DNA from 2 places in the Paenibacillus sp. Mc5Re-14 genome. Region 2 is predicted to be linked to the other one. Evidence: a T-box and tRNA genes for the amino acid it is inferred to sense, from the RefSeq annotation. Region 2 holds a T-box; the other holds one or more tRNA genes.
The links. A T-box is a leader RNA that pairs with one kind of tRNA and senses whether it is charged. The one in region 2 lies ahead of ileS (isoleucine--tRNA ligase), so its partner is inferred to be a tRNA-Ile.

Region 1: it encodes a tRNA-Ile, which carries the amino acid that the T-box ahead of ileS (isoleucine--tRNA ligase) is inferred to sense. The anticodon was not compared.

The regions. Positions count from the first base shown of each region.
Region 1 is NZ_CVPD01000001.1:2,307,635-2,311,054, forward strand. Features, by position in the region: rRNA gene BN1546_RS10540 (23S ribosomal RNA) at 1-1,977, opposite strand, end outside; tRNA gene BN1546_RS10545 (tRNA-Ala) at 2,107-2,182, opposite strand; tRNA gene BN1546_RS10550 (tRNA-Ile) at 2,203-2,279, opposite strand; rRNA gene rrf (5S ribosomal RNA) at 2,321-2,437, opposite strand; rRNA gene BN1546_RS10560 (16S ribosomal RNA) at 2,555-3,420, opposite strand, start outside.
Region 2 is NZ_CVPD01000001.1:4,538,210-4,541,629, forward strand. Features, by position in the region: gene BN1546_RS20795 (YlmH family RNA-binding protein) at 1-21, shown strand, start outside; gene BN1546_RS20800 (DivIVA domain-containing protein) at 194-703, shown strand; T-box leader at 875-1,154, shown strand; gene ileS (isoleucine--tRNA ligase) at 1,234-3,420, shown strand, end outside.

The sequences.
Region 1 (3,420 bases), 2.2 Mb from region 2:
GAATTTCGCTACCTTAGGACCGTTATAGTTACGGCCGCCGTTTACTGGGGCTTCGGTTCATAGCTTCGCCCGAAGGCTTACCACTCCCCTTAACCTTCCAGCACCGGGCAGGCGTCAGCCCGTATACTTCGCCTTGCGGCTTCGCACAGACCTGTGTTTTTGCTAAACAGTCGCTTGGGCCTTTTCACTGCGGCCCCCTCGGGCTATTCACCCTACCGAGGCACCCCTTCTCCCGAAGTTACGGGGTCATTTTGCCGAGTTCCTTAACGAGAGTTCTTCCGCGCGCCTTAGAATTCTCTTCTCGCCTACCTGTGTCGGTTTGCGGTACGGGCACCTTCTCCTGGCTAGAGGCTTTTCTTGGCAGTCTGAGATCATGACCTTCGCTACTATAATTTTCGCTCCCCATCACAGCCCAGCCTTAACGATGTGCGGATTTGCCTACACATCAGCCTCACTGCTTAGACGGACATCCATCAGTCCGCGTCACTACCCTACTGCGTCACCCCATCGCTCATCACGGATTACGGTGGTACAGGAATTTCTACCTGTTGTCCTTCGACTACGCCTATCGGCCTCGCCTTAGGTCCCGACTTACCCTGAGCGGACGAACCTTCCTCAGGAACCCTTAGGCTTTCGGCGGATCTGATTCTCACAGATCTTTTCGTTACTCATACCGGCATTCTCACTTGAATGCAGTCCAGCGCTCCTTCCGGTACACCTTCAACCCGCATTCAACGCTCCCCTACCCCTGATGCAATGCATCAAGCCATAGCTTCGGTGGTGTGTTTAGCCCCGTTACATTTTCGGCGCAGAGTCACTCGACCAGTGAGCTATTACGCACTCTTTCAATGGTGGCTGCTTCTAAGCCAACATCCTGGTTGTCTGTGCAACTCCACATCCTTTCCCACTTAACACACACTTGGGGACCTTAGCTGATGGTCTGGGCTGTTTCCCTTTCGACAATGGATCTTAGCACTCACTGTCTGACTCCCGGAACTAAATCCATGGCATTCGGAGTTTGACTGAGCTTGGTAACCCTTGCGGGCCCCGCACCCAATCAGTGCTCTACCTCCACGATTCTTCTTTCCGAGGCTAGCCCTAAAGCTATTTCGGGGAGAACCAGCTATCTCCGGGTTCGATTGGAATTTCTCCGCTACCCCCACCTCATCCCCGCATTTTTCAACATGCGTGGGTTCGGGCCTCCAGTGCGTGTTACCGCACCTTCACCCTGGACAGGGGTAGATCACCCGGTTTCGGGTCTACGTCCACGTACTCATTCGCCCTATTCAGACTCGCTTTCGCTGCGGCTTCAGCTCTTCACCTTAACCTTGCACGGGAACGTAACTCGCCGGTTCATTCTACAAAAGGCACGCCATCACCCCTAAATTGGGCTCTGACTTCTTGTAAGCACACGGTTTCAGGATCTATTTCACTCCCCTTCCGGGGTGCTTTTCACCTTTCCCTCACGGTACTGCTTCACTATCGGTCGCCAGGGAGTATTTAGCCTTGGCAGATGGTCCTGCCGGATTCATACGGGGTTTCACGTGCCCCGCACTACTCGGGATCCGTCTCGGAGGGAACGGGTTTTGAACTACAGGGCTTTTACCTTCTCTGGCGGGCCTTTCCAGACCTCTTCATCTAACCGGTTCCTTTGTAACTCCATGTGAGACGTCCCACAACCCCAAGGAGCAAGCTCCTTGGTTTGGGCTAATCCGCGTTCGCTCGCCGCTACTGACGGAATCACTATTGTTTTCTCTTCCTCAGGGTACTTAGATGTTTCAGTTCCCCTGGTCTGCCTCTCACTCACCTATGAATTCAGTGAGTAGTGACTGTCGATGAAGACAGCCGGGTTTCCCCATTCGGACATCCCCGGATCAAAGCTTGCTTACAGCTCCCCGAGGCCTTATCGTTGTTCGCCACGTCCTTCGTCGGCTCCTGGCGCCTAGGCATCCTCCGTGTGCTCTTTGTAGCTTAACCTAGTATCTACATTGTAAATACGATATGCTACCTTTATTTCACTTGTTTACACAAGATCAGCTTAAAGGAATATTCTAAAACGCAATTTCGTTTCGGTATCCAGTTTTCAAGGTGCAATAATAAATCTTTTGGTGGAGCCAAGCGGGATCGAACCGCTGACCTCCTGCTTGCAAGGCAGGCGCTCTCCCAGCTGAGCTATGGCCCCAAAAGAAAATATAAAATTTATGGTGGGCCCTAGTGGACTCGAACCACCGACCTCACCCTTATCAGGGGTGCGCTCTAACCAGCTGAGCTAAGGGCCCATAATAAACCACCAAAAAAAGTTTTTTTCTTTAGTGGTTGCGCTTGGCAGCGTCCTACTCTCCCAGGACCCTGCGGTCCAAGTACCATCGGCGCTGGAGGGCTTAACGGTCGTGTTCGGGATGGGTACGTGTGGAACCCCTCCGCTATCGCCACCAAACGCTTGAGAGTTTAAGCTCTCAAAACTGAGCAACGAGTGAGTAACAGGCCTAAACCTGAGTTTGAAGCTTACGCTTCATATTTGAATGTTTCCATCGCAGGAAACGATTCTCCATAGAAAGGAGGTGATCCAGCCGCACCTTCCGATACGGCTACCTTGTTACGACTTCACCCCAATCATCTACCCCACCTTCGGCGGCTGGCTCCTTGCGGTTACCTCACCGACTTCGGGTGTTGTAAACTCTCGTGGTGTGACGGGCGGTGTGTACAAGACCCGGGAACGTATTCACCGCGGCATGCTGATCCGCGATTACTAGCAATTCCGACTTCATGTAGGCGAGTTGCAGCCTACAATCCGAACTGAGACCGGCTTTTCTAGGATTGGCTCCACCTCGCGGCTTCGCTTCCCGTTGTACCGGCCATTGTAGTACGTGTGTAGCCCAGGTCATAAGGGGCATGATGATTTGACGTCATCCCCACCTTCCTCCGGTTTGTCACCGGCAGTCTGCTTAGAGTGCCCAGCTTGACCTGCTGGCAACTAAGCATAAGGGTTGCGCTCGTTGCGGGACTTAACCCAACATCTCACGACACGAGCTGACGACAACCATGCACCACCTGTCTCCTCTGTCCCGAAGGAAAGGCCTATCTCTAGACCGGTCAAAGGGATGTCAAGACCTGGTAAGGTTCTTCGCGTTGCTTCGAATTAAACCACATACTCCACTGCTTGTGCGGGTCCCCGTCAATTCCTTTGAGTTTCAGTCTTGCGACCGTACTCCCCAGGCGGAATGCTTAATGTGTTAACTTCGGCACCAAGGGTATCGAAACCCCTAACACCTAGCATTCATCGTTTACGGCGTGGACTACCAGGGTATCTAATCCTGTTTGCTCCCCACGCTTTCGCGCCTCAGCGTCAGTTACAGCCCAGAGAGTCGCCTTCGCCACTGGTGTTCCTCCACATCTCTACGCATTTCACCGCTACACGTG
Region 2 (3,420 bases):
AAAATTGGTAAGTTTGTATAGCTGTAGGCAGGATTCATGAGCTTTCTGTCGAAAGAATTAACCTATAGCGAAGAACTGGAACGATTTTGCTCTGTACAGTATTCACAAAACGGGGTATGATGACCGATAGATGATAATGAGCGTCGTGACGCGGAAAATGAATTTTTTGTCAATCTTATAGGAGGTGGACGGCATGCCATTAACGCCATTGGATATACATAATAAGGAATTTGCCCGCCGGCTTCGCGGTTATGATGAGGATCAGGTTAATGAATTTTTGGATCAGGTGATCAAGGATTACGAGGGCGTTATTCGTGAAAATAAAGAACTGAGCACCCAGTTGCTGAACGTACAGGAGAAGCTCGATCATTTTGCGACGATTGAGGATACACTGAGTAAGACAATTATTGTCGCGCAGGAAGCAGCTGATGAAGTTCGCAACAACGCCAAGAAAGAATCTCAACTGATCGTGAAGGAAGCGGAAAAAAATGCGGATCGTATTGTGAACGAAGCATTGTCCAAATCCCGCAAAATCGCGTTGGAGGTTGAAGAACTGAAGAAACAGGCTTCAATTTACCGAGCACGGTTTCGTACATTGGTGGAAGCACAGCTTGACTTGTTAAGCCAAGATGGCTGGGAAGCACTTGAAAACCGGGAACGCGAAGTGCTGGAACGCGAGCGTGAAATGAAAGAAATTTACTGATTTTGATTTCTGACAAACTTTTCATTAGGTCTTGTTAGGGTTGACTTTTTTCTTTAAACAGGCTATAACTGTAAATACTATACTGAATTCAACGATTATCCGTCTATTGGTTGATGGTTGTTATTCAAAGGCAACGATGTTGCTGGTTTAATATTCGATGAATTTAACATGTTTAATTCGTTGATGGGAACGAGTACGTCATGATTTGTCCCTCAGAGAGTTGGCCTTCCGGTGCAAGCCAACGTTCAGAACATGACCGAAGATCCTCCCGGAGAAGTGAGCTGAAGCGCTTAAATTTATGGCGTGTGTAAGCAATCACCGTTTGCCATGCGTTATAATGGCGCCCTGCTGAAGTTGAGTAGGGCTCAGAGAGTCGTGACAAGATCGTCTTCTTTAGACTGGTCTAATTACGGAATCAGGGTGGTAACGCGAGCACAGTCTCGTCCCTTTTACAGGGATGGGGCTTTTTTTGTTGCTTTTTTTAAGTGCGCTAGAACAATTAATGATGAGCAGAGAGGAAGTATGACGTTATGAACAGAGTGGATGTTAAAGAAAAAGCACGGTCACGTGACCTACGCATCCTGAGCAAATGGAAACAGGAGGACACGTTCCGTAAATCCATTACCAATCGTGAAGGAAAGCCTAATTTTGTGTTTTATGAGGGCCCACCAACAGCTAACGGCAAACCACACATCGGTCATGTGCTGGGTCGCGTAATTAAGGATTTCGTCGGCCGCTATCAGACCATGAAGGGATACCGCGTTGTACGTAAGGCGGGTTGGGATACGCATGGCCTGCCGGTAGAACTGGGTGTGCAAAAGCAACTGGGGATCTCTCACAAGCCTGAAATTGAAGAATACGGTGTTGAGAAATTTATTAAAAAATGTAAAGCGAGCGTGTTTGAATACGAGCAGCAGTGGCGCGATTTAACCGAAGCGATCGGATACTGGACAGACCTCGATCACCCATACATTACCTTGGACAATAACTATATCGAGAGTGTATGGAACATTTTGGCGACGATTCATGAGAAAGATCTGCTGTATCGTGGTCATCGTGTGAGTCCGTACTGCCCGGATTGTCAGACAACACTAAGTTCCCATGAAGTAGCACAGGGCTACAAAGATGTAAAGGATCTGAGTGCCACGGCCAAATTCAAGCTGCATAGCAGTGGTGAATATGTATTGGCCTGGACGACAACACCTTGGACCTTGCCGAGTCACGTGGCGCTCGCCGTCAACCCTGAGCTGGAATACGCACGTGTGAAGCAGGAAGATGGGGTATACATCGTTGCTAAAAATCTTGTTGAGACCGTAATTAAAGGTGATCATGAAGTGATTGGCACGCTATCGGGTTCAGAACTGGTAGGCCAAACCTATACCCCGCCATTTACTTATTTTCAGGTAGAGAAAGGTAACCAAATTCTGGGTGCCAAGTTCGTAACAGATTCCAGCGGTACAGGTATCGTTCATATGGCCCCGGCACATGGTGAGGATGACTATCGCGTATGTCGTGAAAATGGCGTTGGTTTTATCAACGTAGTGGATCTCCAAGGTAACTATGTAGCTGAAATCACTGATTTTGCAGGCCGTTTTGTGAAAGATTGTGATGTAGATATTGTGAAAATGCTGTCCGAAAAAGGGTTGCTGTACAGCAAGGAAAAATACGAGCATAGCTATCCGTTCTGCTGGCGCTGCGATACTCCATTATTGTACTATGCGATGGACAGCTGGTTTATCAAAACAACTGCGATCAAGGATCAACTGATTGCCAACAACAGCGAAGTTGAATGGTACCCGGGCCATGTACGCGAAGGACGCTTCGGTAAGTTTTTGGAGGAACTGGTGGATTGGAACATCAGTCGCGATCGCTATTGGGGTACACCGCTCAATATCTGGGTTTGTGAGGAAACTGGAGAACAGTTCGCACCTCATAGTATTGCTGAATTGAGAGAACGTGCAATTGGGGATGTACCAGCGGATATCGAGCTACACAAACCTTATGTAGATGATATCAAGGTTCGTAGCCAATGCGGTAAATACGAAATGACTCGCACACCGGAAGTCATCGATGTATGGTTCGATAGCGGCTCTATGCCGTTTGCACAGCATCACTATCCTTTTGAGAATAATGAAACGTTTGAGCAGCAATTTCCGGCAGATATGATCTGTGAAGGGATTGACCAGACTCGTGGCTGGTTCTATAGCTTGCTTGCGGTTTCGACGATGTTGACTGGCAAAGCTCCTTACAAAGCTGTCATGGCAACAGGCCATGTACTGGATGAGCAGGGGCAGAAAATGTCCAAATCGAAGGGTAATGTTATTGATCCGTGGGAAGTGATTGATGAGTACGGAACAGATGCTTTCCGCTGGGCATTACTGTCCGATAGTGCACCATGGAATAGCAAACGTTTTTCCAAAGGCATTGTAGGCGAGGCTAAATCGAAACTGGTAGATACGCTTGTCAATACACACGCATTTCTGACTCTGTATGCGGATATTGATGGATTTGATCCGGCACAGCATCCATTCAAGCCATCGGCACACAAGTTGGATCGCTGGATTTTATCCCGTCTAAACAGCCTAATCTTGGTTGTGGATAAAGCATTGTCTGTAAATGACTTCCTGAACTCCTCCAAAGCGATTGAGTCGTTTGTGGATGAGCTGAGTAACTGGTATATCCGTCGTTCACGTGATCGTTTCTGGGGTAACGGGCTT